DNA from 2 places in the Mesorhizobium sp. IMUNJ 23232 genome. Region 2 is predicted to be linked to the other one. Evidence: riboswitches for the same ligand, from Rfam matches in the RefSeq annotation. Region 2 holds a riboswitch; the other holds the start of a gene.

Region 1 (15,993 bases), on a different contig from region 2:
GCCGATGGCAGCTACAAGATCTCCGGCCAGAAGATTTTCATCTCGGCCGGCGAGCACGATCTGTCGGAAAACATCGTGCATCTGGTGCTCGCCCGCATCGAGGGCGCGCCGCAGGGCGTGAAAGGCATATCGCTGTTCATCGTGCCGAAATTCATCCCCAACGAGGCCGGCAATCCCGGAAAACGCAACGGCGTCTCCTGCGGCTCCATCGAGGAGAAGATGGGCATCCACGGCAACTCCACCTGCGTCATGAACTATGACGAGGCGGCGGGCTGGCTGATCGGCGACGAGAATGCCGGGCTGAAGGCCATGTTCACCATGATGAACGAAGCGCGCCTCGGCGTGGGGCTACAAGGACTGGCCGTCGGCGAGGCCGCCTACCAGAACGCGGTTGCCTATGCGAAGGAGCGGCTGCAAGGCCGTTCGCTGTCCGGCCCGAAGGCAGCGGACAAGCCGGCAGATCCGATCATCGTCCACCCCGACGTACGCCGCAATCTGATGACCATGAAGGCGTTCAACGAGGCCGGCCGGGCTTTCGCGCTGTGGACGGCGATCCGCTCCGACGTCGCCCACCGTTCCGGCGACGACAAGGACAAGCAGGACGCCGACGATGCCCTCGGCCTGATGACGCCGATCGTCAAGGGCGTGCTGACCGACAAGGGTTTTGAGCACGCCGTTGCCGCCCAGCAGGTGTTCGGCGGCCACGGTTATATCGAAGAACACGGCATGAGCCAGTTCGTGCGCGATGCCCGCATCGCCATGATCTATGAGGGTGCCAACGGCATTCAGGCGCTCGACCTCGTCGGCCGCAAGCTTGCCATGAATGGCGGCCGCGCCATCCAGAACTTCTTCAAGGAAGTCGGCGAGTTTTGCGAGGCCGGCCGCTCCGACGAGAAGATGGCGCCGTACACCAAGGCGCTGAAGAAGGGGCTGAACGACCTGCAGGCCGCGACCATGTGGCTGATGCAGAACGCCATGGCGAAACCCGACAATGCGGGTGCGGCCTCAACCGATTACATGCATCTCTTCGGTCTTGTGTCGCTTGGCTATATGTGGGGCCAGATGGCCAAGGCGGCGCAAAACAGGCTGGCAAACGGCGCCGGCGACGCTACATCCTTCTACGAGAACAAGCTCGTCACCGGCCGCTACTTCATGGAACGCGTCATGCCCGAGACCGCGGCCCACCTCGCCCGCATCTCGTCGGGCGCCGACACGATGATGGCGCTGCCGGCCGAGGCGTTCTGATCTGGCATATATCTAAACTCTGTTCATGCTTGAACAGAGTGGCTATAAGAAACAACCGGCGAAGACGCGACGGGAGACGCTCTTGGCGACCGATCCGACCGAAATTCTCGACTTGCCGAAGCCCGCCTGGGCGGCGGACGACGTCGCTATGCTCTACGATATGGCGCGCCGCTTCATGGCGGACGAGATCGCGCCGCGCTACGACGAGTTCGAGAAGAACGAAATGGTCGACCGCGCCTCCTGGGAGAAGGCCGGCGCTGCCGGGCTGCTCTGCGCCTCCATGCCGGAAGAATACGGCGGCTCGGGCGGCAGCTATGCGCATGAGAGCGCCATCATCGAGGCGATCGGGCACGCCGGCGTCGACGGTTTCGGCATCGTTCTGCACAACGCCATCGTCGCGCCCTACATCCTCCAGTACGGCTCGGAGGAGCAGAAGAAGACCTGGTTGCCGAAACTCGCCACCGGCGAATTGATCGGCGCCATCGCCATGACCGAGCCGGGCGCTGGCTCCGACCTCCAGGGCGTCAAGACGCGCGCCGAGAAGGACGGCAACCACTACCGCATCAACGGCTCGAAAACCTTCATCACCAATGGCCAGCACGCCAATCTCGTCATCGTCGTCACCAAGACCGACCCGGCGCAGGGCGCCAAGGGCGTCTCGCTGATCGTTGTCGAGACCGACGGCGCGGAAGGGTTCGAGCGCGGCCGCAACCTCGACAAGATCGGCCTCAAGGCCAACGACACCTCCGAACTGTTCTTCAACGATGTGCGCGTGCCGACCGCCAACCTGCTCGGCCATGAGGAAGGGCAGGGGTTTGTGCAATTGATGCAGCAACTGCCGCAGGAGCGGCTGCTGATCGGCGGTCAGGCCATTGCCATGATCGAGCGGGCGCTGGCCGTCACCATCGACTACGTCAAGGAGCGGAAGGCCTTCGGCAAGCCGATCCTCGATTTCCAGAACACCCAGTTCAAGCTGGCCGAGTTGAAGACCGAGGCGACCATCGGCCGCGTCTTCTACAATGACTGCGTCACCCGCCATGTGGCCGGCGGCCTCGACCCGGCGACCGCTTCGATGGCCAAATACTGGCTGACCGATCTTCAGGGAAAAGTGGTCGACGAATGCCTGCAACTGTTCGGCGGCTATGGCTATATGAACGAATATCCGATCGCCCGCATGTTCCGCGACGCCCGCGTGCAGCGCATCTATGGCGGAACCAACGAGATCATGAAACTGCTGATTGCTCGAAGCCTATAAAGGAACGTGTCGTGGGAGCCTGGGGGTTTAAACCCTTCGAAAATGACGATGCCGCCGACTTCGTCGCGGAGTTCGAGCAGGAAGGCGTTGTGGCAATATCACGCGCTCTTGATGCGGGGTGCGGAACGGGTGGCTACGTTGAAGCCCCCGATGGTTCCATGGCCTTGGCCGCCGCGGCAATCGTCGCTGCTGCCGGCGGAGCATCGGGTCTTCTTTCCGAGCCTGCCGAGTCAGCGCTCAAAGGTGTTTCCAATTGGCAGGCTCTGACGGGATTGAAGGGCAAGGCGTTCAAAGCGGTTGACTGCGTCAGCGGCCAGAATTCGGAACTTATGGAACTTTGGAACGAAGCCGAACCCGCCAATGCGGCAGGTTTCAAGGCTGAATTGAAGCGCTTGCGTGAGGCACTACGCTAGACGGAGGCTCACGCCACCGGCAACGGACCGACTGGGTGCTCCTGGGGCACCCGCGAATGAGTAAGAAAGGAATGATCATGGCCGAAGCCTATGTCTATGACGCCGTGCGCACGCCGCGCGGGCGCGGCAAGAAGGACGGATCGCTGCACGAGGTGCCGGCGGTGCGGCTCGGCGCGAAAGTGCTGGAAGCCGTCCGCGACCGCAACGGTCTGGATACGGCTGAAGTCGACGACATCATCTTCGGCTGTGTCGATCCGGTCGGCGAGGCGGGTTCCGTGATCCCGCGCTCGGCCGCCTTCGAGGCGGGTTACGACACGAAGGCTCCCGGCATGCAGATTTCCCGGTTCTGCGCCTCCGGCCTCGACGCGGTGAACCTTGGCGCGGCAAAAATCGCGCAGGGGGCCGACGAGATCGTGATCGCCGGCGGCGTGGAATCGATGTCCCGCGTCGGCATGGGCATGTCCGGCGGCGCCTGGTTCATGGACCCCTCGGTGGGCCTGCCCGGCTGGTTCATGCCGCAGGGCGTGTCGGCCGACCTGATCGCCACGAAGCACGGCTTTTCGCGCGATGACGTCGACGGTTATGCGGTGGAGAGCCAGAAGCGCGCCGCCCATGCCTGGGAAAAGGGGTATTTCAAGAACTCCGTCATCCCGATCAAGGATCAGAACGGCATGACCATCCTGGACCGCGACGAGCACATGCGGCCGGGCACCGACATGCAGGCGCTGGGATCGCTCAATCCTTCCTTCGTCATGCCCGGCGAAATGGGCGGCTTCGACGCGGTCGCGGTGCAGCGCTATCCGGAACTGGAGGAGATCAACCACGTCCACCATGCCGGCAATTCTTCCGGCATCGTCGATGGCGCGGCGGCCGTCCTGCTCGGCTCCAAGAAGGCCGGCAAATCCATGGGCCTGAAGCCTCGCGCCCGCATCAAGGCGTTCGCCAATATCGGCTCCGAGCCGGCAATGATGCTTACCGGCCCGGTTGACGTCACCGAAAAGCTGCTGAAGCGCGCCAAGATGAAGCTCAGGGATATCGACCTGTTCGAGCTCAACGAGGCCTTTGCCGCTGTCGTGCTGCGCTACATCCAGGCCTTCGAGATCGACCCGAAGGAGATCAACGTCAATGGCGGCGCCATCGCCATGGGCCATCCGCTCGGCGCCACCGGCGCGATGATTTTCGGCACGGTGCTGGACGAACTGGAGCGGCGCGACCTCAACACCGCGCTGGTGACGCTCTGCATCGGCGCCGGCATGGGCACCGCGACGATCATCGAGCGGGTGTGATGGCGGTTGCCATCAACCGCAGGCTGGCGCTTGCCGGCATCGGCGCGGCCATCGTCGTCGCGTCGGCCGCCGGGACGGCTCCCGAGGCTTCGGGTTCGGAGAAAACCATGCGCCTTACCGGAACCGTATCCTACGCCGAAAAAGGCCTGCTGCCGGCGGGCGTCCTGAAAATCCGGCTGGAGGAGCAGGGCGTCGCCGACAAGAAGGCAAAACGCATCGCCGAGGTCGAGGTGAAAAGCAGCGGGCAGCACGACAGCATTCCGTTCGAGATGCAGGTGCCGCGCACCGAACTCGAGACGGCGGTGCGCCCCGGCTTCACGGTGCGGCTGGAGCGTGCCGACGGCTGGCTGCTCGCCATCAACCCTCATGCCGCATTCCATACGGGCGACGAAAAAGTCTCCCTGACGATCAACCCTGTTGTCTATTGAGAGGCCCGACGATGGCTGACTACACCAACTTCACCGTCGAGACCGACGCCGATGGCATTGCGCTCGTCACCTGGAACATGCCCGACCGCTCGATGAACGTCTTCACCGAGGAGGTGATGGACGAGTTGGAGAAGGTCATCGACCAGGTCGCCGCCGACGCGACGATCAAGGGCGCGGTGATCACCTCCGGCAAGGACAGTTTTTCCGGCGGCGCGGATCTCAACATGCTGAAGCGCATGCTGGGCATTTTTCATGCCGAGAGGGCCAAGGACCCGGAAAACGCGACAAAGCTGCTGTTCGACGGCGCCGGCCGCATGGGCTGGCTGTGGCGCAAGCTGGAGACGTCGGGAAAACCGTGGGTCGCGGCCATCAACGGCACCTGCATGGGCGGCGCGTTCGAACTGTCGCTGGCCTGCCACGGACGCGTCGCCGCCGACGGCGACAAGGTCAAGATGGCGCTGCCCGAGGTCAAGGTGGGCATCTTTCCGGGCGCCGGTGGCACCCAGCGCGTGCCGAGGCTGGCCCAGACGCAGGATGCCTTGCAGATGCTGACCACCGGCCAGACGCTGACGCCGAAGCGGGCGAAGGCGATGGGGCTGATCCACGAGATTGCAGCACCGGAAAAGCTGATCGAGACCGCCAAGGCGATGATCAAGGGCGGGCTCAAGCCAGTCCAGCCCTGGGACGAGAAGGGTTTCAAGATTCCCGGCGGCCCGGTCTATTCGGCGGCAGGCGCCAATCTCTGGCCGCCGGCCATCGCCATCCTGCGGCGCGAAACCTACGGCAACTACCCCGCGCCGATCGCCATATTGAAATGCGTCTATGAGGGGCTGCTGGTGCCGTTCGAGACCGGCCTGCGCATAGAGCAGCGCTATTTCACCGAGATCATGCAGACGACCGAGGCGGCGATGATGATCCGCTCGCTGTTCGTCTCGCTGCAGGAACTCAACAAGGGCGCGCGCCGGCCGCAGGGCGTCGCCCCGACCAAATTCAAGAAGATCGGCGTGCTCGGCGCCGGCTTCATGGGCGCCGGCATCGCCTATGTCACGGCCAAGGCCGGCATTCCGGTGGTGCTGCTCGACCGCGACGTGCCCTCCGCCGAGAAGGGCAAGGCGCATTCCGAAGGCCTGATCACCGAGGCGGTGGCGAAAGGCCGCGCCAAGCCGGACGAGAAGGAAAAGCTGCTGTCGCTGATCACGCCGACCGACGACTATGCCTTGCTGGATGGCTGCGACCTCGTCATCGAGGCGGTGTTCGAGGATTCGGAAGTCAAGAAGGCTGCGACCGAAAAGGCGGAAGCGGTGCTGAAATCCTCGGCGGTGTTCGCCTCCAACACCTCGACCATTCCGATCACGGGCTTGGCCAAAAACTCGGGCCGGCCGAAGAATTTCATCGGCATCCATTTCTTCTCGCCGGTCGACCGCATGATGCTGGTCGAGATCATTCTGGGCAAGAAGACCGGCGACAAGGCGCTGGCCGTGGCGTTGGACTATGTGCGCGCTATCGGCAAGACGCCGATCGTCGTCAACGACACGCGCGGCTTCTACGTCAACCGCTGCGTGCTGCAATATATGGCCGAATCCTACCGCATGCTGATCGAGGGCGTTCCCGCGCCGATGATCGAGAACGCAGCGAAAATGGCCGGCATGCCGGTCGGCCCGCTGGCGCTCACCGACGAGACGGCGATCGACCTCGCCCAGAAGATCATGCGCCAGACTAGGCGCGACCTTGGCGAGAAAGCGGTCGACCCGGCGCAGATGGCGTTGATAGACACGATGGTCGACACCCATGGCCGGCATGGCCGCAAGAACGGCAAGGGTTTTTACGACTATCCGGCCAAGCCGGCGAAGAAGAAGCTGTGGCCGGGGCTGAAGGATCTCTATCCGCAGCTTGTGCCGGAAAAGGTCGATGTCGAGGAACTGAAGCAGCGTTTCCTGGTCACCATCGCGCTGGAAGCGGCGCGTGTGATGGAGGAAGGCATCGTCACCGATCCGCGTGAGGCCGATGTTGGCTCGATCCTCGCCTTCGGCTTCGCGCCCTATAGCGGCGGTGCGCTGTCCTACATCGACGGCATAGGTGCGGAGAAATTCGTCGCACTGTCGAAGACGCTGCGCAAAAAATTCGGCGACCAATTCAAGGCGCCGAAACTGCTCGCCGACATGGCGGCCAAGGGCGAGACTTTTTACCAGCGCTTCGACCCCTACGCGAAGGGCGAGGAGAAGGCGGCGGCCTGACAGCTGAAGCATGTATGTCTGGGCGCGGTTTGCCCGCGTAGCGGCAACGACGAAACGTCGCGGCCGCTACGAGTTGGGTTCGGCAAGCACGCTGACGTTTCGATGTCTGCCGACCGACATCGACTTCAACCTGCATCTCAACAATGCGCGCTACATGATGCTGGCCGATCTCGGCCGCATCGATATTTTTCTGCGCAGCGGCCTGTGGGCGCTGGCGCGGGAACGGCGCTGGGCGCCGATGCTCGGCGGCCTGCAAACCGTCTTCGCACGCGAGATCCGCCTGTGGCGGCGTTTCGACGTGGTCTCGTCGCTGGAGACCTGGGAAGGCACGGCGATGATCGGCCGCCACCGTTTCGTCCTGGACAACGGTGCGACGGCGGCGATCATCCTGACCACGGCCGGCATTTACGACCGGCGCGAGCGGCGTTTCGTGCCGATCGGTGACCTCGTCCGTCTGCTCGGCTACGATACGTCGCCGCGCCCGCTGACGGAGGCGGAGAGCGCTTTCGTCGCATCGCACCAAGGATTGCGGGCTCTTGCGAAAGCGGTGATTGAGCGTCCGCCGCAAGCGGCCATGACCATATCGCCGGCCGGAATCCCGTTGAAAGTGTCTTAAGCAAGTTTGGCTAGTTTTCCTTCGCTTGGGCAAGCGCGCTGCCGTCGGCCGCCGCGCGGAATCGGGAGAGGCACGTGGAGAGCATCCTCCACTTTCTCAGTGAACGCGTTGACTCGTGGAAGACAATGGCCGCCAGCCCTAAGATGCTGTGGGTCACTGCGTTTTTCGCGCTGCTCCTCGTCATAGATATCGCGCGTCGCGGCTGGCGGCTGTCATGGTCGCGCCGGGCGGTGGAGGGCGTCTTCGCAACCGTCGCGATCTTCCACATCAACTTCATCCTGCTGCCGTTGGTCTGGCTTGCCGCCATAGGCATCGAGGCGGTCTATGCACGGATCGGATTTCCAGCCATTCCGGCCGACTTCTGGTCCGGAGTTCCGCTCTGGCTCCTGGCGTTCATCGCGGTGTTCAGCCACGATTTCGCGAACTACTGGAACCATCGCCTGATGCACACGTACTGGTTCTGGCCTGTGCATGCGATCCATCACTCGGACCCGGACGTGAACGGGCTGACGGCCTACCGCATCCATATCCTCGAAGCGCTGGTGATGTGGAGTTCCTACACGATCCTGCTGACATGGGTTGGCTTGCCGGCCGACGCCATCGGCATCGGCGCCATCCTGATTTCGCTGCACGTCGTCTACGTCCATATCGACGTCGATTGGCACCACGGACCTTTCAGGCTGCTGCTTGCGTCGCCGCGCTTCCATCGCTGGCACCACGCCGACGTGGCGGAGGCTTACGGCAAGAACCTCGCCAACATCTTCCCGGTTTTCGACTGGATGTTCGGAACCTACCGCGTTCCCGGCCCGTGCAACGGGCCGCTCGGCGCGGCCGGCGTGCCGCAAAATGACGTGGCGCGGCTGATGGTATGGCCGATGACCGAGTGGCTGAAGCTCGCCGGCGAGGAGATCGCCGCGGTCCGATCCCGCTTTCTTGCCCGAAGCGGGAAGGCCGGCGCGCCGGAACGGGAGACCCTCGCCGCGACGGATCCGGTCGCCGGGCCGAACGCCGGCATCTAGGGCTTTTCGGTGCGGCCGCGCACCCGCGGCAAGAAAGTTCTGCAAGGCTTGCCGGTCTTCCACCTTCGGCCAACTTCTTTTCTGGACACGGGCCTCGGGCGGCGCTACAACGTCAAGGTATTTTTTCCTTTGCGAGCCGGAGCCCGTGATGTTCTCGCACGACCGTGTCTGGGCGGCAATCGACGCCCTTGCCGAACGCAATTCCCTGTCCACCTCGGGCCTCGCCAGGCGCGCCGGCCTCGATTCCACAGCCTTCAACAAGTCGAAGCGCCGCTCGACGGACGGGCGGCCGCGCTGGCCATCCACCGAATCGCTTGCCAAGATCATCGAGGCGACCAGTTCGTCGATCGAGGAATTCGTCGGCTTGGTCTCGGGGTCCGATACGGTGGCGACCGGTGCCTTGCCCATGCAGAAATCCACCGTCCCGCTGCTCGGCTTCGCCCAGGCTGGCGCGGGCGGCTTCTTCGACGATGCCGGCTTTCCGGCCGGGCAGGGCTGGGAGCTGATCGAACTGCCGGTGCGGGCCGGCGACACCGCCTACGCACTTCAGGTGCAGGGCGATTCCATGCTGCCGGTCTACCGCGATCGCGACGTGCTGATCGTCGAACCCGGGGCCACAGTGCACAAGGGCGACCGCGTGGTGGTGAAGACCACCTCCGGGGAAGTGATGGCGAAGGTGCTGTCGCGCCGCTCGCCGCGCGAGATCGAGCTTTTGTCCATCAATCCGGACCATCCCGTCCGGGAGGTCGCGATGAAAGACGTCGAATGGGTGGCGCGCATCGTCTGGGCGAGCCAGTAGGTTGCGTTCGCCGGCCATCCTGCTCGGCGCCGCGGCGGTCATGCTCGGCGTCGGGTTGCTGGTTGTCGCCGGTGGGAACATCTTGCGGTCGAAGGCCGAGGTCTCGGCGGAGGCCATTGCCACCACCGGTTCGGCCGAAAAAGCGACCGACGACGGCGTGGCGCGAAAGCCCATCACGACGGAGCGGCCCGTCTTCAAATCCGGCGCCGAACGGCAGTCGATATCGCGTCCGGTGACGCCGGACGAGGCCGAGGAATCGCCGGCGGAGACTGGCGGCCTCGAGCGGGTCGGGCCACGCGCGGCGCTGAGCGACATCGGCCAGGCCCTGCCGCCCAAGCCGAAGAGGCCGGACGAATGGAAGGGCATCACCCTGTTCCAGCCGGTCGCCACGGCGGCCGGCCTGATCGAGGCAAAGGGCTACCGCATCGCGGTCGCCGGCATCGAGCCGGTCAGGCCCGAGGAGACTTGCGATTCCGCCGGCAAATCCTGGCCGTGTGGCATGCGTGCCCGCGCCGCCTTTAGGGCCTGGCTGCGCGGCCGGTCGATCACCTGCGAAATCCCGCCCGAGCCCGATCGGGAGATCGTTGTCGCCCCTTGTCAGGTCGGCAAGGAGGACGTCGCAGGCTGGCTGGTCGAAAGCGGCTGGGCGCGCGCGGCCGGAGGCAGCGAATATGTCGCGCTGGGCGAGACGGCGGCACAGGCCCGCAAGGGTATATTCGGTCGTCCGCCCTCGACCAGCGCGCCAGCCCAGTCGGCGGCAGGCAGCGCGCTTCCCGCGCCGCCGGCTTCCGATACCGCGATCCAGTCGGGACCGCTGACCGAGCCCGCGCCGGATGTCGTCGCGCCGGACCCCGGAGTGTCGCCGCCGGTGCTCGACGGTCCGCTCGGCGAATTTCCTACGCCGCCAGCGCCCCCTCCAGCGCCTGCTGAATGAGCGCGCGGGTCTCGGCGATACCGTAGAGCGCCGCGAACGAGCCGAAGCGCGGGCCGCGCTCCTGGCCGATCAGCACCTGGTAGATCATCTGGAAGAAGGCGACCGAAACGCCCGGCCCGCCTTCCGGGCTCTGTTTGGAATGGTCCTGGTAGCGCTCGATCTTTCGCGCCACGTTGAGAGCGGCGTTCTGGATCGCCTCGCCGTCGGCGCTGGCCGGCAGGGCGCTGAGCGCATCCGAAAGCTTTGCCAGCGCCTCGCGTTCCACATCGTCGGGCGCGCGATATTTCTTCGTCGGCTTCACGAAATCGTCGAAGTAGCGGATCGCGTAGCCGGCCAGCCGGTCGAGTTCCGGATGCGTCACGGCCGTCACGCCGGGCGCATGGCGGGAGATGAAACCCCACAGCACCGAGCGGTCATGCGCGTTCGATGCACTGACAAGGTTGAGCAGCAGTGCAAAGCTTACCGGCAGTTCGATCGCAGGCGGGTTGCCGTCATGGATATGCCAGACGGGATTGCCGAGCCGCTCCTTCCATTCCTGGCGCGGATAGGCCGCGAGGAACGAATAATATTCGTCCACCGCCTTTGGGATGACGTCGAAATACAGCTTCTTCGCCTGGCGGGGCCGCTGGAACATGTAGAGCGCCAGGCTCTCGGTCGGCGCATAGCTCAGCCACTCGTCGATGGTGAGCCCGTTGCCCTTCGACTTGGAAATTTTCTGGCCGATGTCGTCCAGGAAAAGCTCGTAGACGAAATGCTCCGGCGCGCGCCCGCCGAGAATCTCGCAGATGCGGTCGTAGACCGCCGCATTGGTCTGGTGGTCCTTGCCGAACATCTCGAAATCGACGCCGAGGGCTGCCCAGCGCATGCCGAAGTCCGGCTTCCACTGCATTTTCACCAGCCCGCCGGTCACCGGCAGCGTCGTCTCGACACCGTCCTCGTCGTCGAAGGTGATGGTGCCGTTCTTCGCATCCACATGTTTCATCGGCACGTAGAGCACGCGGCCGCTCTTCGGCGAGATCGGCAGGAACGGGCTGTAGGTCGCCTGGCGCTCTGGCCCCAGCGTCGGCAGCATCACTTTCATGATGGCGTCGTAGCGCTCGACGGCGCGTAGCAGCATCGCGTCGAAACGGCCGGACTTGTAATATTCGGTGGCGCTGGCGAATTCGTAGTCGAAGCCGAACGTGTCGAGGAAACGCCGCAGCATCGCGTTGTTGTGGTGGCCAAAACTTTCATAGTCGCCGCCGAACGGGTTCGGCACGACCGTCAGCGGCTTCTGCAGATGCGGCTCCAGGAACGAGCGGTCCGGAACATTGTCCGGTATCTTGCGCATGCCGTCCATGTCGTCGGAGAAGCACAGCAGCTTGGTCTTGACCTTGTCCTCGGTCAGCACGCGGAAGGCGTGGCGCACCATTGTGGTGCGCGCCACCTCGCCGAACGTGCCGATATGCGGCAGGCCGGACGGGCCGTAGCCGGTCTCGAACAGCACCGTTTCCGGAAAGCCCGTTTTCTCGTAGCGCTTGACGATCTTTTTCGCTTCCTCGAACGGCCAAGCCTTGCTCTCGGCCGCCGCCGTAAGCACTTCGGGATTGAGATCAATGATGTTGGATCTCGACATCGTGTCGTTCCTAGATCGTCCGTTGAAACCGGCGCCGGGCCGGAGAAGCCGCATTCCCTATTCGGCGAGAGCGGGAGCGTCAACGTTTCGCGGCCGAATTCGCGCACCAGGGCTTCGCCATGTTCAGCGGCGGTCGCTCGCCGCCCTGCCAATGGTGTCGGCCATGACGGCGCCGCGTTCACCGATCTCAAGGCGTTGCGCGCTGAAGTGAGAGAGCTTAGCAACAGCCGGGTTTGAAATGAGGAGGCGGAAGTGACATCGAGGAATGGAAGAAGCCAAAAACCGAGCACAGTTCCTGTCCTGCTTATGTTTGCCGCGGTTATTCTCGTTTGGGCAGTCACTCCGTTCGTGATGAAGTTTTTCTTCATTGGGATGGCGGAACGCGGCCAGGCAGGAGATCTTTACGGGAGCATAAATGCACTATTCTCCGGGCTTGCTTTTGCCGGAGTTATCGTTGCGATCCTGCTCCAACGGGAAGAATTGTCGCTCCAACGCCAAGAGTTGATCGACAATCGTGCCGAGTTGATCAGATCAGCCAATGCTCAGGAAGAATCACAAAAGGCACTCAACAAGACAATTTATGCACAGACGTTCAAGGTCGCATTGGACATCATCGAATCGCAAGACGCGCTAAGCGCAAGAGGCTATATAGCTCATTTCCGAAAAGATTTCGATCTTCCCGTTTCGTTTTGGAGCAAAGCCCAATTGACCGCCGCTGAGGCTGCGGCGCGGAAATTTGAATCTGTGGGGACGATGGTCAGGCAAGGTCTTCTTCCGGCAGCATATATAATCGACACCTGGAGCGTGCCAATTCACCGCAACTGGCACATCTTGGCTCCGTACATTCAGAAGCTGCGCGCGGATAGGTCTGATCCCTACGCCGGAAGGGACTTTGAAATGCTGGCTCATCTGTCCGCGCAGTTCTTGAGCGACAACAAGACGACCTGACTAGCGAAAATGCTTCGACAGCTTCAGCCCCTGCGCCTGGTAGTTGGAGCCGAGGTCGGTGCCGTAGAGCGCCCGCGGCGCGGCCAGCATGTGCTCGTAGACGAGGCGGCCGACGACCTGGCCGTGTTCGAGGATGAACGGCACCTCGTGGCTGCGTACTTCCAGCACGGCGCGGCTGCCCGTGCCGCCGGCGGCGGAGTGGCCGAAGCCGGGATCGAAGAAACCTGCATAGTGCACGCGGAACTCGCCGACCAATGGATCAAAGGGCGTCATCTCGGCGGCGTAGAGCGGCGGCACGTGCACCGCCTCGCGGCTGACGAGGATGTAGAACTCGTCGGGATCGAGCACCAGTTCGCCGGGCTCACCGCGCCGGTAGAGCGGCTCCCAGAAATCGAATACGTCATGCGCGGCGCGCTTGTCGACGTCGACGATGCCGGTGTGGTGTTTCCCGCGATAGCCGACCAGCCCGTTGGCGTCGCCCATCAGGTCGATCGACAGCGCGATGCCGCTGCCGGAAATGTTGGGCTCCTCCGAGGCGACCAGGGTCTCCGTGTCGTGCAGCGCCTGCAGCGCAAACTCGCCGATCACCCCATTGCCGGTGCGAAAGCGGATTTGGGAAAGCCGCGAGCCGGTGCGCACCACCACCGGGAACGTGCGCGGGCTGACCTCGAGATAAAGCGGTCCTTCGTAGCCGCCAGGGATCTTGTCGAACTCCTGGCCGCGGTCGGTCATGACGCGGGTAAAAATATCCAGCCGGCCGGTCGAACTCTTGGGATTGGCGGACGCCGCGACCTCGGCTGGCAGCTTCAGGCTTTCGAGAAGCGGGACGATGTAGACGCAGCCCGTCTCCAGCACCGCGCCGTTGGCAAGGTCGATCTCGTGCAGCTTCAGCCGGTCGAGCTTTTCGGCGACCGTATGCCTGCCGCCGGGCAGGAAGCTGGCGCGCACGCGGAACGCCTTGTCGCCGAGGCGCAGGTCGAGGCTGGCCGGCTGGATCTGGTCGCCGTCGAGCGGGCGCGCGGCTGCAAGCGCACCTGACTGGAACAGGTCTGCGATCCGATGATCCGGAAGGATGCCTTCTCCGCGCACGTCGTGCTCCAATTCGATGCCTTGCTTTAGCCAACCACATGATTGACGCAAGCGCACGACAGGTCTAAGGGAAACTTATCCCGTGGTGATTTGGCCGGTCGGCTTGCAGCCACGTTAAACAAGTCGCTAAAGGACCGTCGGGCCGCAAGGCCATATGGACCGGTTGCGACTTTCGCGGCCGGTTTTTTTGTTTTTGGGGGTTACCCATGGCGCATGACCATCAACGCAACTGGAAGCCGGCGACCAGCCTGGTGCACGGAGGCACGCTGCGCTCGGATCACGGCGAGACGTCGGAAGCGATCTTCCTCACCCAGGGCTACGTCTACGAGACCGCCGAAGCCGCCGAGGCCCGCTTCAAGGGCGAGAACCCCGGCTTCATCTATTCGCGCTACGCCAACCCCACCGTCGACATGTTCGAAAAGCGCATGTGCGCGCTGGAGGGTGCGGAGGATGCGCGGGCGACATCCTCCGGCATGGCGGCGGTGACCTCGGCGATCCTGTGCGGCCTGCGCGCCGGCGACCATATCGTCGCGGCCCGCGCCCTGTTCGGCTCCTGCCGCTGGGTGGTCGAAACGCTGGCGCCGCGCTACGGCATCGAGGCGACACTGGTCGACGGCACCGACATCGCCAACTGGGAAAAGGCGGTGCGGCCGAACACAAAACTGTTCTTCCTGGAAAGCCCGACCAACCCGACGCTGGAAGTGGTCGACATCGCTGCGGTCGCAGCGCTCGCCAATTCGATCGGCGCGCGGCTGGTGGTGGACAATGTTTTTGCTACGCCGCTGCAGCAGAAGCCGCTGCAGCTTGGCGCGCATGTCGTCGTCTATTCGGCCACCAAGCATATCGACGGCCAGGGCCGCTGCCTGGGCGGCGTCATCCTCTCCGACAAGAAGTGGATCGACGAGAACCTTCACGACTATTTCCGCCATACCGGCCCCAGCCTGTCGCCGTTCAACGCCTGGACGCTGCTGAAGGGGCTGGAGACGCTGCCGATCCGTGTGCGCCAGCAGACCGAGAGCGCCGGAAAAATCGCGGACTTTTTGGCCGAACGGCCTGAGGTCGCCCGGGTGATCTATCCCGGCCGCGCCGATCATCCGCAGGCCGATGTCGTGGCCAAGCAGATGACCGGCGGCTCGACGCTGATCTGCATCGACCTGAAGGGCGGCAAGCAGGCGGCCTTCGCCTTCTCGAACGCGCTGGAAATCATCCTGATCTCCAACAATCTGGGCGATTCAAAGAGCCTGATCACTCATCCGGCCACGACCACGCACAAGAACCTGACCGACGAGGCGCGCGCCGAACTGGGCATCGGGCCGGGCACGGTGCGGCTGTCCGTCGGGCTGGAGGATGCGGGCGACCTGATCGAAGACATCGAGCGGGCGCTGAAGGCGGCTGCCTGACGCCGGTTCGACCAGGCACAACACGCGCAGTTGGCATCGGTGGCGCGAGCGGCTAGGCTCTGCCGAGCCTGCCCTTCCGATGGAGCGTCGTCTTGCGTGTCCTTCTTCCGATCCTGATCGTCGCCTTCGCCGCTCCCGCCGCCGCCCAGACCGTGGATGGTCCGGGCGCGACGCAACTCTCCGACACGCTGTCGCGTTATGTCGGCAAGACCGCCTTCGAAAAAGGCATCGTAAAGGTCGCGGCCGATGGCGACGCCTACCGGATCGACTTCGATTTCAACCGCATTGCCTCCCTGTTTCCGCCCCAGGACATGGTCAAGTATGAGGTGTCGTCTTACGGGCTGCGGGTAAAGCCGCTGGCCGACGGAACCTGGCAAGTCGACGGCGCGCTGTCCCCTGACGGCTGGGTCGAGATCAGCCAGCCGCCCATGAAGCAGCGTTTCCAGTGGACGGTCAGCGACGGCAAGATGAGCGGCGTCTTCGATCCCACGCTTGGCGCGTTCTCCAGCGCCACCGGTTCGCATTCCGGCATCAAGCTGGTGACCGAGGCTCCAACGGGCCGAGGCGAAACCAGCTACGGCGCGGGCACGGTCTCGATAAGCGGGACGAAGTCGGCAAATGGCGGCATCGACTTCACCTCGAAGCAGGTCATGGCGGACTTTGTCCAGAGCCAGAACGTCGTCGACCCCGAGAACAACACCAACTTCCCGAT
Region 2 (15,993 bases):
CTGGAACGCGCCGGGCGGCGCTTCTGGCCGATCTTCTCCGGAGTGATCATCGCCGAGGCGCAGAAGCGGCTCTACCAGGGCATCCCGGTATCGCAGCGCGCCTCGCGCCGGGTGTTCGTGCCGGTGCTCACCCCACAGGGTGCGCGCGCGGCGAGGAGTGAAGAGCGGTCCGCGTAGCGGACGAAAAGCCAAAGATTTGGCTTTTCGCGTGACGAACGCCCGAAGCGAAAGCGGAGGGCCGGCCGCGCGCCCGCGATTCCGCCATGTTTCTGGTCTCGGCTGCGGCATCTCTATGGGGATCGGCCCATGCTGTCCTTGCTCGGCGTGCTGCTCTGTCTCGGCTGCGACGTGCGGCCTGCGGCGGCAGTCATGCCGGTCGACGTCGAACTGGTGCTGGCGGTCGACGTATCGCGCTCGATGGACACCGAGGAGTTTTCGCTGCAGCGGGCAGGCTATGTCGAGGCGATCCGCCATCCCGACTTCATCGCCGCCGTGCGGGCCGGGCTCAACGGCCGCATCGCCATCACCTATTTCGAATGGGCGGGCACGGTGCGCGCCGAATCGCTGGTTCCGTGGCAGGTGATCGACGGACCGGAAAGCGCGCGGGCCTTCGCCGCCCTGCTCGCGACGCGACCCTTCGGCGGCTACACGGGCACGTCGATCTCCGGCGCGCTGGATTTTGGAAATGGGCTGTTCGACAACAATTCGGTGGACGGGTCTCGCCGCGTCATCGACGTGTCCGGCGACGGGCCGAACAATATCGGGCTGCCGGTCACCGGCGCGCGCGACCGCGCTGTCTCTGCGGGCATCGTCGTCAACGGCCTGCCGATCGTCATCCGGCCGTCGCCGACCTTCCCCGACATTGACCGCTACTACGCCGAATGCGTCATCGGCGGGCCGGGCTCGTTCATGCTGCCGATCCGCTCGGCGCAAGAATTCGCCACGGCGATCCGCCGCAAGCTGATCCTCGAAGTCAGCGGAGCGTCGCCGCCGGCAACCATCATCCCCGCCACGGACGGGCCGGTCGACTGCCTGAAGGGCGAGCGTGACCGGAGGTTTTATTCCGATCCGTATTTTCCGGAGCTGGATCGGTAGAAACGTGCACCGGGAATTGTTTGCCGTGCCCCCTCGGCGCGGCGAAACGGCCGGTGGGACTGGTGCTTGCCTCATCCCGAAGCGTGTCGCGCTTCAGGCCACCCGCCGCCGGGAGATGTCATGTCCCCCCTTCAGCACAGTTGCGGCGTCGAAAGGGATGGGCCGGGCGATGGCATAGCCCTGCACGAAATCGACGCCAATGTCGCGCAGCGCCTCGACGATGGCGTCGGTCTCGGCGAATTCCGCGATGGTCCGCTTGCCCATCACCTTGCCGATGTGGCTGATCATCTGGACCATGGCCCGGTCGATCGGATCGTCCAGCATGTCCTTGACGAAGCCGCCATCGATCTTGAGGTAGTCGACCGGAAGGTGCTTCAGATAGGCGAAGGACGACATGCCGGCGCCGAAATCGTCGAGTGCGAAACGGCAGCCGAGGCCGCGCAGCGCGTCCATGAAGCGGATGGCGCTCGCCATGTCGGCGATCGCCGCCGTCTCTGTGATCTCGAAGCAGATCAGATCCGGCGCGATGCCGTGGGCGGTGAATTCGTCGCGCACGAAGCCGACGAAGCTCTCGTCGTTGAAGGTCGCGCCGGAAAGGTTGATGGCGCAAGCGGCGACCTGCATCGATACGAGCTGCCCGGCCCGCTCGGCAAGCGTCGCGAAGGTTCTGCGGACCACCCAGCGGTCGATCTGCGGCATCAGCCCGTAGCGTTCAGCAGCCGGGATGAAGCTGTTCGGCGGCACGAGCCGGCCTTCCTCGTCGCGCAGGCGCAGCAGCACTTCGATATGCGCGCCATCCCGCCCATAGGCGCCAACCGCCGCGATCTCTTGGGCAAACAGACAGAAACGGTCCTCCTCGAGAGCCGCCCGCAGCCGGCGGACCCAGTCCATTTCGCCGAAGCGCGCCTGCACCTCCGTGTCGCTGGGGCGATGCACCTGGACGCGGTTGCGGCCCTTCTCCTTGGCCATGTAGCAGGCGATGTCGGCGGAACGCAGCGTCTCTTCCAGCGAGGTTCCGGGATCGGCGACGTGCACCAGCCCGATGCTGGCGCTGGTCGAGAAGCGCCGCCCGTTCCACAGGAAATCCAGTTCCTCGACGCCCCGGCGCAGCCGTTCGGCGATGGCTTGCGCCTCATCCGGGCCGCAGTCGACGAGCACGATGCCGAACTCGTCGCCGCCCAGCCGGGCAAGAATGTCGCTGGCGCGGATATGGCGCCTCAGGCAAGCCGAAATCTCGCGCAGCAACTCATCGCCCGCCGCATGGCCGCAGGTGTCGTTGACAACCTTGAACTGGTCGAGGTCGAGATAGATCAGCGAATGCCCGTAGCCCTCCGGCGCGAGGCGGCCAAGTTCATTTTCCAGCCGCGTCTCGAAATCGCGACGGTTGGAAAGATCGGTCAGCGAGTCGTGTGACGCCTGCCAGGACAGCCGGTCGATGAATTCGCGTTCGCGTGTCATGTCGTGGAAGACGATGACCGCGCCGGCCGGGCGCCCATCCACCTGCAGCGGACGGCCGGCGAGGGAGACGGTCACCGACGTTCCGTCGGGACGTCGCAGGCGGCACGGGCCGCTGTCCGTCTCCGCCGCTCTGCCGGAGACGATGCCGTCTACCAGCGCCATGCAATCCTTGCCGGTTGCCTCGTCGGCGATACCGAACAGCAGCGACAGCGGCGCGCCCGCCACCTCGGCCGACCGCCGACCGATCAGCCGCTCGGCGGCCGCGTTCATGTAGTCGACCAGGCCGCAATTGTTGGTGCAGATAACCGCCTGGCCGATGGACGCCAGCGTGATGCGGGCGCGTTCGCGCTCGGCATTCAGCGCCCGTTCTGCTGCCTGCCGTTGCGAGAGCAGCTTGTCGGTGCGCCAGAACGCAAGCAGGATGAGCAGCGCGGCGGTCACGACGTTGGCGGCGATCAGCAGGTTCTTGATGAAGCGCGACCCTTCGCCCAGGCTTGCCGAGAAAGCTTCGGCCAACGGGGCAAGCTGCCGGTTCAAGCGGAATATCTCGGTCTTCCACGCGGCGATCGCCGCGGGCGTGGCCCCTCCGCGGGCGACCGTCGCGCGAATTTCGTTGCCCAGCCGCTCGAGCTCGAGGATGATTTCGTCGCCGGCCTTCCAGTGCCGGACGGCCTCCCTGAGGTAGCTGACCTCGCCGAAATGATGCAGCAACCAGACCATGCCGCCCACGTCATCCGGATGGTTGCCACCGGCGACGAAGGCGCGCTTCGCCGCCTCGAAGTCAGGTTCCGGCAGCTCCAACGCGAGGCGCCCTTGGCGGTCGGCCAACGGTACGGCAAGCGCTTCCTGATAGGCTTGGAAGTAGCTGTCGTTCCTGGTCTCGGCGTAGAGGCCGAGGAAGTGGATGGCGTTCTTCTGGCCCTTCGACCAGTGGCTTTCGCCGCCGACATAGGCGCGCACGGCTGACAGCGTGTAGATGCTGAAGCCGGCGATGGCGGTCTGGATCAGGACAACGACGATGAAAGGCCAGATGAGGCCCAGCAGGCTCGGCGCCCGGCGCATCCGGCGGGGTTTCGTCGGTTTCGGTGTCGAGGGTTCCCGCATCGCGCCGGTTCTGTTGTAGGCGGAATGCTAGTCTATCCGACCTGGAATGTATTGCCTTAACTACCGTGCATGAGGCACGGTTTGGTTGCCGTTTATGCTAACAATCGGTGAATGCCGGCCGAAGTCGGATTTTGGTGGGCTAGGCGCCGACCACCGCTCGCATGACGGCATGGGCGCGCGAAACGTGCGGCAGCTTCATCCGCGCGGAGCCCGGACATCATCGTCGAGCCAATGGCCGACGAAATACTGCAACTGGCGATGCCACCACGGCCAGTCATGGCTGACGTCGGTTCCCCAATAGTCCACCCAGGCCGGAATGTCCTTTTCGCGCAGGATTTGTTCAAGCTCGCGGGTCTCCGCCAGCATGCGCTCCTCCCAGGCGCCCTGGCCGCAGCAGAAGACCAGCCGGCAGTCGCGCAGCCGGGCGAGTGCGGTAGGATCGCTCAGCCCGGGCAGGTAATCGAGCGGCGAGTTGTAGTAGATGCCGCCGTCTAGCGCCGTTCCGAAGAAATCGCGGGTCGAATAGACGCCGGAGAGCGCGATTACGCCGGAGACCATCTCCGGATAGTGGAACACGAAATTCGAGGCGTGGAAGGCGCCCATCGAGCAGCCGGCCATGATCGGCCTCAACTGCTTTCCCGCATTCGAGGTTTTTGCTTCCTCGGTGATCTGCGGAAAGACCTCCTCGCGGACGTAGCGGAAATATTCGTCGTGGCGGCCGATGCGCGCCTGGAGATCGGGTTCGGTCGAGAAAAACGTCTCCCAGTCGATTCCGTCCAGCGTCCACAACTGGATGCGGCCCGCCTCGATGAACTCCGACAGGGCGTTGACCGCGCCGGAATCCTCGAACTGGAAGAAGCGTCCCTTCGATGTCGGGAACACCACCATCGGCCGGCCGGCATGGCCGTAGCGCTTGTGCTCCATCGGCCGGTCAAGAAAGCGGCTGTCGATGCTATGGTAGGAAATGCGCATCGCTTACGCCTCTTCCGCGTGAATGAAGTCGATCGCCTGGCGGACCTCGGCAAGATCCTTCGAGCGGAACTGGTAGGCGTAGTTTCCCATGGCGCGGCTGAACACGTCCTCTATGGCGTTGTGGCGGACGATCTTGCCGCCGAGCGCGGCTAGCACGGCCTGATGGTCGTGGCGATAGCGGATGTGGTTCTTGCGGCTGGCATAGGCGGTGAAATATTTGCCCTCGAAAGGTCCGCGGTTGCGGTCGTTGACCACCATCTCCGCCCATTCCGCATAAACGTCGATGTCGTAGGCAAAGTTGATGGCGTCGGTCATCCAGGCGCCTGGCGGGCGCATGTTGACTTCCAGTGCGATGGCGCGACCATCCCGAGTCTGGAAAAGCTCCAGGTGGAAAAAACGCTCGCGCACATCGAAGGCCTTCAGGATCTTTCGCCCTGCCGCCTCGATCGCCGGGTCGATCGAGGGATAGCAGATATAGCTCAGGTGCCGGTCCTTGTTGACCACGTCCATGACGCTGTGGTCGTAGCGGGTGCTGGCCGCCAGCACCACCTCGCCGTCGCGGTTGGCCAGCCCGTCATAGGTGACGACAAGCCCGTCGATGAACTGCTCCATGACGAAGGTGACGTCCTCCGGCCGGTCGCGGAAGAAGGCGTCGAGCTCTTTTGCGTTGGAGATCTTGAAGGTGTTGCTGGCGCCGGACCCCGAGTCCGGCTTGACGACCACCGGATAGCCGACGCGGCGGATGAAGGTCAGCGCGCCGGCGCGGTCGGAGCACTTTCGTTGCGGGATGGTGTCGACGCCGCTCTTGCGGAAGAAGGCCCGCATGCGCGACTTCTTCTTCAAATTCTTCACGAAATCGAGCTTGGTTCCGTAGATGTTGAAGTCGGTGCGGATGCCGGCTTCCAGCTCCAGCCAGTGCTCGTTGAGCGATTCAAAACGGTCGATGCGGCCCCATTTGTGGATGAAATGGCCCATGGCGCGCAGCGTCAGGTCGTAGTTCTCCATGTCAGCGACACGGTAGTATTCCGACAGGGCCCCGCAAAGCATCGGATCGAGACTGTCATAGGGTGCGTCGCCGATGCCGAGCACCGTTGCGCCGGCCTTCTTCAACCGGTCGCAGAAATCCGCCCCCGTCGACGGGAAATGCGGGGAGAAGAAGACGAAATTCATGCGACGCCCTCCACGTGCCGCGCAAGGGGCGCGGCAAACCGAGTGTCGTGTATTTTTGGGCGGCGCGGAAGGGGCGGTTATTGCCCCTTGATGACCTTCCAAAGTGGCGTGCCGGCCCTGTGCGCGTCCATGAAATCCTTGCCCGTGATCCGGCCCTGCTGCACGCCGGCTAGGACCCGCTTGCAGAACAGTTCTGGCACCTTGTCCCTGCTGACGCGCATGAGCTGCGAAAGTTCAGTCAGCGATTCGCTGCGCCAACCGGCCACCCGCTTACTACACCACGGGATGTATTCTGCCGCCGTCTTCGGCGTCTGCATGCAGCCCGACAGAGCGGCGACCGCGGCGACCGCAATTATTGCGATTCGTTTCAAGACCATGTCCCCCGACATTTCGCGTCAAAGTAGCGAATTGCCGATCAGACGCAAGCGTGCAGCGAATGAAATTCGAGGCAAAGGTACCGCCCGCGCAACAACGTCGCTTGCCTGCCAGCAAAGTTCGCGGCGTGGCCCGTCCGGCGGGCGGCTACTGTATGACAGACTCCGCGCTGGCCCTGCCGATCTCCTCCAGTTCGTAAGGCGTGGTCTGATAGACTTGGTTGATCCAGTTGCCGAACAGAAGATGCGCGTGCGAGCGCCAGCGGTTGAGCGGCGGGCGTGCCGGATCGTCGTCAGGATAGTAGTCGTGCGGCACCTCGATGGGCGTGCCGGCGGCCACGTCGCGGTCGTATTCTTCCTTCAGCGAAGTGGAATCATATTCGATGTGGTTGAAGATATAGAGACGGTTGGCGGTCCTTTCCGAAAGCAGGCAGGGCCCGGTCTCATCCGATTCCATCAGCAGTTCGAGCCCCGAACCAACGGGAATGTCGGCCGCCCGCACCTCCGTCCAGCGCGAGACAGGAATAGCGAAATCGTCGGAGAAACCGGCGAGATAAGGCGAGGCCGGCGCATTGTTGCCGTGGCGGAACACGCCGAACGCCTTCTTGTCTAGTGTGTGCTTGGGAACGCCATGAAAGTGCCAGGCCGCCGCCATCGCCCCCCAGCAGATGAAGAAGGAGGAATGGGCGTTGGTCGTCGTCCAGTCGAGGATGCGCGTCAGCTCGTCCCAATAGTCGACCTGCTCGAATTCCAGCAGCTCGATCGGCGCGCCGGTGATGATGAAGCCGTCGAATTTTCGGTCCGCCACCTCCTCCCAGGTCTGGTAGAAGGAAATCAGGTGGTCCTCGGGTGTGTTCTTGGCCTTGTGGTTGCCGACGCGCACCAGGGTCAGCTCGACCTGCAGCGGCGTGGCGCCGAGCAGGCGGGCGAACTGCGTCTCGGTGCGGATCTTGTTGGGCATCAGGTTGAGCAGCCCGATCTGCATAGGGCGGATGTCCTGGCGCATAGCCGTGCGCTCGTCCATCACCGAGACGCCCTCGCGCACCAGCACGTCGCGGGCGGGAAGCTGGTTGGGGATCCTGATCGGCATGGCGCTGCCTCCAAAACAAAAAACCGGCCGCGAAAGTCGCGCCCGGTCCAAACGGCTTATTTGCCGACGGCCCTTTAGCGACTTTTTTAACGTGGCTGCAAGCCGACCGGCCAAATCACCACGGAAGTTCGACGGCTGACATACTGCCGGCAGTCAAGGGCGTCAATGGGGAGCCGCCGCCACGAATGGCGGCGGCTCGTTGCCGTCAGAATTCGATCCAGTCCGGCGAGCCACCATTGAGCAGCGACGGGTTGAACAAAGTGCCGTCGGCAATGGCATGGTTGAACGCCGCCACGTTACCGTTGCCGACGATCTTGGCGAAGGCCTGCCAGCCGTCGTCTGTCATGGCGAGCAGCGCCACCGAATTGTCCATCTCCACCGCGAGCACCCGGCCGACATAACTTTCTCCGATCTCCGGCTCGTCGGCGAGAAAATCGTTGAATCGGATCATGTCTTCGCCAAGCACGAAATCGCGGATGGAATCGGTACCGGTGTCGCCACCGGAGAAGGCGAACTGGTCAGCGTCGTTGCCCCCGAACAGGATGTCCGTCCCGGCGCCGCCGCGAACATAGTCCTCGCCGTCGCCGCCGGAGAGCGTGTCGTTGCCGCCCTCGCCCTTCAGCAAATCGTCACCGTTGCCGCCCAGAACGCTGTCGTTGCCCAGGCCGCCCAGCACCGTGTCATTGCCGTTCCCGGCAAGCACGGCATCGTTGCCGGCTTTCGCGTTGACCCAGTCCGAGCCATTGCCGGAGTCGATGACGTTCGCCGCGGCGCTGGCGCTGATCAAGTCATTGCCTGAGCCGGTGCGGAAATTCTCGAAGCCGGCAATATTGTCGGTGAAGCCCGACTGCACCGCCGTGCCCATGCTGGCGCGGCCGATGTCGATCACCACGCGCGCGAAGCCTTCCCACACGGCCGTGTCGACGCCGTCGCCGCCCCTGAGGGTGTCGCTGTTGGCGCCGCCGACAACGGTGTCGTTGCCGTTGCCGCCGTTGATCACGTCGAGACCGGCGCTGCCGTAGAGGAAGTCGTTGCCATTGTCGCCCCTGAGGTCGTCTCGTTCGGCGCCGCCGACGATCCTATCATTGCCGTTGCCGCCATAGATCACGTCGAGGCCGGTGCCGCCGTAAAGCTCGTCGTTACCGTCGCCGCCAAGCATCTTGTCATGCCCTTCGTCGCCACGGATCTCGTCGTTGCCGGCGAGGCCGTTGAGCGTGTCGTCCCCGGTTCCGCCATGCAGTTCGTCGGCGGACGCGCCGCCCACCAGGACATCGACGCCGGCGTCGCCGAAAGCGAGGCCGCTGCCTTCGATCAGCAGCGTGTCGTTGCCCTCGCCTCCCAACAGCACGTTGTGGCCGGTGCCGCCGTACAGGAAGTCGTTGCCGTCCTGGCCGTAGAGCCTGTCGTCGCCGGAACCGCCTTCGACGGTGTCGTTGTGGGCGCCGCCAAAGGCGTAGTCGTTGCCGCTGTCGCCCTTGATGGTGTCGCTGCCGGACTCGCCGTAGAGCCTGTCGTTGTGGCTGCCGCCGAAGAGCTTGTCATTGCCGCCCTCGCCGTGGATTACGTCTTCGCCGTTGCCGCCGATAAGCGTGTTGGCGCCGTTGCTGCCGCGGATCACGTCGCTGAAGGCGGTGCCGATGGCGTTCTCGATGCTGTAAAGATGGTCGTCACCGAAGATTGTCTGTCCGGACAATCCTTTCCACTTGGCGACGCCATAGCCCCCCGGAACGGAAAGATCGATGTCGATCGCTCCGGTGTAGTGCTCGTAGGCGATCGTATCGGTACCGGAGCCGCCAAACATGTGGGCGTTGCCATCCACGCCGTTGTTCAGCCGGTAGAGTCCGGGCCGATCGCGGATGATCACGTCGTTGCCTTCCCGGGCCTCATAGATGCCGTCCCAGAATATCTGGACGGTCCCCGACGACCCCGCATCCCATTCGGTGTGCTCCCAATCCGCAACCGCCGCGTGGGTGAGAATTGCCGTGTCGTGGCCCTTCGTGCCTAGTATCGACCTGTATTCATTGTTGTTGTCGCTCATGTCATTTCTCCTCATTGCTCGGGCCGACCTCTCGGGCCTGGACCGTCGCGGTGGCGTTTCGCGCCCCGGAAAATTTCGGCGCGCAGGGTTTCGCCCGCGATTCGCTCGAACCGCGGAGCGTTTCACCGACCCAAATGGATTGATTAAGATTATTCGGTGCGGAGTGTCGGAAGGCCCGCAGCCGGTCGGGGGCGAGAGATAGCCCTATCGGCGAATCCTGCGAACCCGCAGAACTGCATCGTCTTCATGCGGATTTTCCGGAAAGGTCCCGCCGGCAGGCAGAAATACCGCTGCGAGAAGGACCCGGCGATGCCGCTACTGCGCGGCTTCCAGCACCGGCTCGTCGAGGTCGGCCAGGTTCTCGACCTCGATCCCGTAGGCGGCCTTCACCATTGATCGGGCGATCTCGTCATAGGCCTTGCGCCAGGCCGTCTCCATCTCGGGCGTGAAATATTCGTCGCCCAGAACCTCGGCCAGGATGCTCAGCACCGCCTTGCCGACTTGCGGATAGTGCGCCGGTTTCACGCCATAGGCGACGTGCCGCCGCGCCAGGTCGCGGCTCATCGAATCCTCATTCTCCAGTTCATGGATGCGCGCTACCACCGCGCCGAAGGCGAACAGTGTCTTTTCGGTCTGGCCGACGATGTCGTCCGAGAACAATGGCCGTGTATCGGGTGCGATCGCAAAGAGACGCGGATAAAAAAGCGCGGCCGCAAGCTCCTTGCGCTCCTGCATCAGCCGCAATCCAAGATGAAGCTGATCGACCTCGTCGTCCGACAGTGCCATTTGGGTGCCCCGACCCCGCGATATTGAAGACAAATACTACAGTTTGTCGGGTTCCTGCGCAATCTCGGGGTTTCCGAAGGTCTGCACGAAGATTTCACGCAGCCAGCGGGTCACCGCCTGCACGCGCTGGGTCTGCACGGTGTCCGGGTGCAGATGGAGGTCCAGTATGCGCACCAGCTCCGGAGGACCGGCTTCGAGCCGCACGAGGCTCGGATGCGTCGCCGCGAGGCACATGGGCAGCAGGCCCTTGCCCACGCCGGCGGCGATGGCCGTCATCAGCACGCGGTTGTCGCCCGAAGTGAGCCGTATCTTGTCGCCCCTGCGGCGAACCCGCTCCAGTGCTTGCAAATGCGCGAGTTTTGGCGAGTCCTCGTCACTGAAGGTGACCCAGGGCAGCCGCTCCGGATCGTGGTCGCGGCCGCGATAGAATGCATAGGGCACCTCGCCCAGCTTGACCGCGAATTCGAAGTCGCGCGGCGGCTGCTCGAACCAAAGCTGCATGGTCGGATCGGCGCGGGCGGCGGCGCGTGGATGATAGGGGATTAATCGCAGGTCAAGCCGCGGATGGCTCTCGAGCAATCGCATCGCTGGCGCGCCGGCCAGTCGTTCCAGCGTCCACGGGTTGCCGACCAGGCGCACGGCGCCCACCGGGCCGTCTGGCCCGCGCGAAAGATCCTCGGCCATGCGGATCATGCGCCGCTCGATCTCGGCGGCGCGGTTGATGACGATCTCGCCGCTCTCGGTGGCGGTCAGGCCGCCCTTGGAGCGCAGGAACAGGATGGTGCCGAGGCCCGCCTCGATAGAACCTAGCCGCCGGCTGCAGGTCGACTGGTCCATGCCCAGCGTTTCCGCCGCAAGCGTCAACGAGCCCGAGCGCGCCACCGCCAGCACCACTTTCAGATCGTCCCAGTTCGCCTCCATCGGCCGCCCCCGACTGCCATGCGCAACAATGCATCGCCGCGCGCGCTTCGCAAAGCCCGATTGGCGTGTGGCATGCCGAGAGCGCGCGCTCAACTCGTTCCTGGGCGGCGGCTTGGCAGGGAAGCGGGATTGCGCCATGCTGTGCCCGGAGGCCGGTCGCCAGCAGGCCGGAGAGGGCAGGCTCATGCAGTTAAACGCCGAGGAGCAGGCGCTGATCGTCGGCAGCTTTCGCGCGCTGGCGGTGGATTCGCCCGCCGCCGCGGCCTGCTTCTATCGGCACCTGTTCCGCATCCAGCCTGAGACGCAACATCTCTTCGTGGAAACCTCTGCCCGGCAGGGCGCGAAGCTGGCGCAGACGCTGCAGGTGATCGTCGGCCAGATCGGCAATTGGGGGCTGCTGCGGACGACTGTCGGCGACCTCGCCGTCCGGCACCTCGCCTATGGAGTCCGCGCCGAGCATTACGATGCCGTCGGCGAAGCCTTGCTGGCGATGCTTGCCGAACGGCTTGGCCCGCTGTGGACGGACGAGATGCGATGTGTGTGGGACAAGGCCTATGACGGGATCAAGGCGGAGATGATCGCCTGCGCCTATATCGCCGAGGAAGCCGAACCCACCGAATTATAGCCGGGCGCTCCGCCGAGAATTCCGTTCTCTTTGCGACATTTTCGATGTCGCAGTGATGGAGATGTTTGCCTGTTTTCGACCCCGCGCGAGAGGTGGTGAAAAATATTCACGCGCTGTTTCAATGACTTGTCGCCTGCTCACAAAAATAGTCGCCCCGCGTCCGTCCCCCTACCTTTCCGTCTCTTGCATAATCACCCTCAGTTTCTCCCGCGGGAACGCCGATCATGACGGTGTGAAGGCGGGGAGAAACCGGCGCCTCCGGTGCGGGAAGACGTAGCCCGCGCCCGGGGAGGCCGCGTCCGAAGGTTCCTCCCCCGACACTACGGTCGGGGCGCACTGGACGAGTGCTTAAGACCGGGCCAGCCGAGGCGAAAATGCCGGAGCCGGAGCAAGGCGAAGCGGAACGGGACGAGGCCAAAAATCGCCGGACGGGCGGCCGCAAGGTCGCACTTATACCTAGATGAGCGACCCTGCGGCCGCCCGTCTTCCCACCTTTCAATGGCCAGGGCCGAAAGGCAGCGTGGCGACGATGGAGGCTGCATGCAGGGGACGGTTACCTTTTATCGACCGAAAGGCTCCGCGCCGAACGGGCTGGCGCGAGGGGATAAAGCAAACTGTCCCAGGGCGCATTTCCTCACCCCTCGACATATCAGCCGCCCGCCTGTATTCCGCCTGCGGCCTCGCCCGACGCTCCCAGCCGGATGACAAGCATGACCGCCGACCAGAACCGCCCGCAGCCGAAACCCGGCATTCTAGACATCGAAGCCTATGTGCCGGGAAAAAGCGCCGCGCCTGCCGGCGTCACCAAGGTGCATAAACTCTCCTCCAACGAGAACCCGCTCGGCGCCTCGCCGACGGCGATCGCGGCGGTGAAAAAGGCTGCGGAAAAACTCGAATTCTATCCGGACGGTTCGGCGGCAAGATTGCGCGAGGCGATCGGCGCCGCGCACGGGCTCAACCCGGCCAACATCGTCTGCTCCAACGGCTCCGACGAGGTGATCGGGCTGCTGGCGCAGACTTACCTGTCGCCGGGCGACGAGGGGATTTTCACCGAGCACGGGTTTTTGGTCTACAAGATTTACATCCAGGCGGCCGGCGCCGTACCGGTCGTGGCCAAGGAGACCGCCGAAACAGCCAATGTCGACGCGATCCTGGCGCTGGTGACGCCGCGCACGAAAATCGTGTTCCTCGCCAATCCCAACAATCCGACCGGCACCTACATCCCCTTTGACGAGGTCAAGCGACTGCATGCCGGGCTGCCGAAAAACGTGCTGCTGGTGGTCGACGCCGCCTATGCCGAATATGTGCGCCGCAATGACTACGAATCCGGCATCGAGCTGGTGTCGGCCTTCGAGAATGTGGTGATGACGCGCACCTTCTCGAAGATCCACGGGCTGGGCGGCGCGCGCATCGGCTGGGCCTATTGCCCCGCGCATATCGCCGACGCTTTGAACCGCGTGCGAGGTCCGTTCAACGTCAATGCGGCGGCGATCGAGGCTGGCGTCGCGGCGATGGGCGACCGCCAGCATGTCGAGCGCACGGTGGCGCACAATGCGCATTGGCTGGAATGGCTGACCATCGAGTTGGCGAAGCTTGGTCTCCGAGTGACGCCCAGCGTCGGCAATTTCGTGCTGATCCATTTCCCGGAGGACGCAAAGCATTCGGCGCCGGCGGCCGACGATTATCTCTCGGCGCGCGGCTATATCTTGCGCCGCGTTGCCGGCTATGGCTTTCCCAACGCGCTGCGCATGACCGTCGGCACCGAGGAGGCCAATCGCGGCGTGGTCGCCTCGCTCGCGGAATTCCTGAGGAATTGAGCGGGACCATGCCGCTCTTCGACAAAATCGCGCTGGTGGGCATCGGCCTGATTGGCTCGTCGCTGGCGCGTGTCATCAGGCGCGAGGAGCTGGCCGGCCATATCGCCGTGGCGACGCGCAGCGCCGCCACGCTGAAGCGCGCGCGAGAACTCGGCCTGGGCGACAGCTATTTCACCGATTTGGGCGAAGCGGTCACCGATGCCGATCTCGTCATCGTCTCGGTGCCGGTGGGGTCCTCCGGCGCGGTGGCCGAGGAAATCGCACCGCACCTGAAGCCGGGCGCCATCGTCACCGATGTCGGCTCGACGAAACGCTCGGTGATCGCCCAGATGCAGCCGCGTATCCCGGCCGGCGTGCATTTCATCCCCGGCCATCCGCTGGCCGGCACGGAGAAGTCGGGTCCGGACGCGGGGTTTGCCGACCTGTTCGAGAACCGCTGGTGCATTTTCACACCGCTGCCCGGCACCGATCCGGCGGCGCTGGAAAAGCTCTCGGAATTCTGGCGGCGCTGCGGCTCCAACATCGACACGATGGATGCCGACCATCACGACATGGTGCTGGCGATCGTCTCGCACCTGCCGCACATCATCGCCTACAACATCGTCGGAACCGCCGACGACCTGGAGACGGTGACCAAGTCCGAGGTGATCAAATACGCCGCCTCGGGTTTTCGCGACTTTACCCGCCTCGCCGCCTCCGACCCCACCATGTGGCGCGATGTCTGCCTGCACAACAAGGACGCCATCCTCGAAATGCTGGCGCGCTTTTCCGAGGATCTTGCGCTGCTGCAGCGCGCCATCCGCTGGGGCGAAGGCGAAAAACTGTTCGACATCTTCACCCGCACCCGCGGCGTGCGGCGCTCGATCATCGAGGCGGGACAGGAGGTCGACGTGCCCGACTTCGGCCGCCAGGCGGTCGAGCACCCGGAGAAGGGATAGCTTAGTCCACCGGCGGGATGCCGCCGAGCGGGATAAAACCCAGCGTGGCCTTGCCCTTGGTGATCCTCAGCGGCAGCGACGGCTTGCTGCCGAGGAAGGCGAGGCCGGCGAAACCCTGCTTGATCTTGCTCTCCTGCTCCGGAAACACCTGCGCCAGCGATATCGCGAGCGCTTTCGGATCGCTGATCGAGACCTTGAAGTCGGCGTCAATCAACCCGTCCTGGTCGATGGAATACGGGCCGGAGAGGATCAGCGCGCCTTTCTCGCCAAGCTGCAGCGTCAGCTTGCGCACGATGCCCGACTGGCCTCGCAAATTGCGGGCGCGGTTCTCGGCAAGCAGCTTCAGCCCGTCCTTGACCGAGAGGTCTGCCTCGCCCGTCAACGGCGGCACGGTGCGGTCACCGATCACCGAGGGATCGAAGACCAGCCCGCCGAAGCTGGAGGCCAGGTCGACATCGGCCTCGTTCGGCCGCATATGCGCCTCGAAATTCTCGGCCGAAACCAGTTGCGGCCTGCCATTGGCGCCGACCCTGAGCTGCGTGCCCTCCAGCGAAACGCGTTCCGGCAGGGTCTGGGTCAGGCGCGTGCTGGCGCGCAGCGTCTGCCAATCGAAGGCAATCTGCCCGCCGTCCGGCACGGTGACGGTGGCGGGGCTGTCCAGTTCGGCCACCAGCCGCATTGGATCGTAAATCTGCCCGGCGGAACGGAAGGCGCCTGCCGCGACGCTCACCGCCTGAGCCGGTTGCTCGAAGGCGACGCGGTCGCAATAGACGCCGATGCGGAACGGATAGCCGCGTATGGTGAGGTTGGCGCATTCGGCCTTGAGCCCGCGCTCCTCCATTTTCGCGAGCGCGGTGCGGGTCTGGCTTTCGATTCTACCGGCCAGCCAGAACCAGCCGGTTGTGTAGGCGGCAATCACGATGACGATGAAGACGCCGAGCCAGATGATCCGGCGTCCGAAGCGCCCGTTGGCGCGGGATGGGTCGTGCATCATGCCTTCCGGTCGGGTTTGGCAGCCGCCAGCCGCTTCACAATTTCCCCGGACGAACGGATTCGTCTAGGACTGCAGCGACGGGCGACTCCTCTTAGCAGAGACTTGGCTAGGCGATATGGGCGATTTTTGGGTTTTCGGCTACGGCTCGTTAATATGGAGACCCGGTTTTGCCCATACGGAGACGGAAAGGGCGCGGCTGCATGGCTATCGTCGCTCGCTTTGTGTGCATTCGCATGTGCATCGCGGCACGCCGCAGCGGCCGGGCCTGGTGCTCGGGCTCGATCGCGGCGGTTCCTGCGTCGGGCTGGCGTTCCGCGTTCCCGAGGAGTTGCGCGACGAGGTGATGAGTTATTTGCGCGAACGCGAACTGGTGACCAACGTTTATCTGGAGCGCACAGTGCCTGTTCGGCTGGACGGCGGCGGCTTGGTGCAGGCGGTATGCTACATCGTCGACCGCACGCATCTGCAATATGCGGGGAGCCTCGAAGAGGCGGAAGCGGCGGCGATCGTGCGCGGTGCAGTCGGCCAGTCCGGCCGCAACGAGGATTATGTGTTCAGCACCGTCGAGCATCTGGCCGCGTTGGGCATCCGCGACCATTGGATGGAGGGCG

The links. A riboswitch is a leader RNA that binds a small molecule or an ion and turns the genes downstream of it on or off. The one in region 2 is predicted to bind S-adenosylmethionine.
Region 1: another riboswitch for S-adenosylmethionine. It lies ahead of ACH196_RS09610 (O-succinylhomoserine sulfhydrylase); the one in region 2 lies ahead of metA (homoserine O-succinyltransferase).

The regions. Positions count from the first base shown of each region.
Region 1 is NZ_JBIRCY010000010.1:12,694-28,686, forward strand. It holds gene ACH196_RS09545 (acyl-CoA dehydrogenase C-terminal domain-containing protein) at 1-1,245, shown strand, start outside; gene ACH196_RS09550 (acyl-CoA dehydrogenase family protein) at 1,394-2,500, shown strand; gene ACH196_RS09555 (DUF4259 domain-containing protein) at 2,512-2,913, shown strand; gene ACH196_RS09560 (acetyl-CoA C-acetyltransferase) at 2,991-4,199, shown strand; gene ACH196_RS09565 (YbaY family lipoprotein) at 4,199-4,627, shown strand; gene ACH196_RS09570 (3-hydroxyacyl-CoA dehydrogenase NAD-binding domain-containing protein) at 4,639-6,861, shown strand; gene ACH196_RS09575 (thioesterase family protein) at 6,872-7,477, shown strand; gene ACH196_RS09580 (sterol desaturase family protein) at 7,603-8,496, shown strand; gene ACH196_RS09585 (helix-turn-helix transcriptional regulator) at 8,645-9,295, shown strand; gene ACH196_RS09590 (thermonuclease family protein) at 9,297-10,229, shown strand; gene ACH196_RS09595 (lysine--tRNA ligase) at 10,192-11,844, opposite strand; gene ACH196_RS09600 (hypothetical protein) at 12,097-12,792, shown strand; gene ACH196_RS09605 (2'-deoxycytidine 5'-triphosphate deaminase) at 12,793-13,881, opposite strand; SAM riboswitch at 13,954-14,031, shown strand; gene ACH196_RS09610 (O-succinylhomoserine sulfhydrylase) at 14,088-15,281, shown strand; gene ACH196_RS09615 (hypothetical protein) at 15,374-15,993, shown strand, end outside.
Region 2 is NZ_JBIRCY010000016.1:49,828-65,820, reverse strand. It holds gene ACH196_RS14190 (methyltransferase domain-containing protein) at 1-177, shown strand, start outside; gene ACH196_RS14185 (DUF1194 domain-containing protein) at 307-1,095, shown strand; gene ACH196_RS14180 (EAL domain-containing protein) at 1,189-3,615, opposite strand; gene ACH196_RS14175 (esterase family protein) at 3,853-4,629, opposite strand; gene ACH196_RS14170 (acetyl-CoA carboxylase biotin carboxylase subunit family protein) at 4,633-5,799, opposite strand; gene ACH196_RS14165 (hypothetical protein) at 5,877-6,170, opposite strand; gene metA (homoserine O-succinyltransferase) at 6,322-7,263, opposite strand; SAM riboswitch at 7,318-7,395, opposite strand; gene ACH196_RS14155 (calcium-binding protein) at 7,469-9,301, opposite strand; gene ACH196_RS14150 (globin domain-containing protein) at 9,617-10,087, opposite strand; gene ACH196_RS14145 (LysR family transcriptional regulator) at 10,124-11,008, opposite strand; gene ACH196_RS14140 (globin domain-containing protein) at 11,193-11,633, shown strand; gene hisC (histidinol-phosphate transaminase) at 12,344-13,450, shown strand; gene ACH196_RS14130 (prephenate/arogenate dehydrogenase family protein) at 13,459-14,388, shown strand; gene ACH196_RS14125 (DUF2125 domain-containing protein) at 14,390-15,379, opposite strand; gene ACH196_RS14120 (gamma-glutamylcyclotransferase) at 15,498-15,993, shown strand, end outside.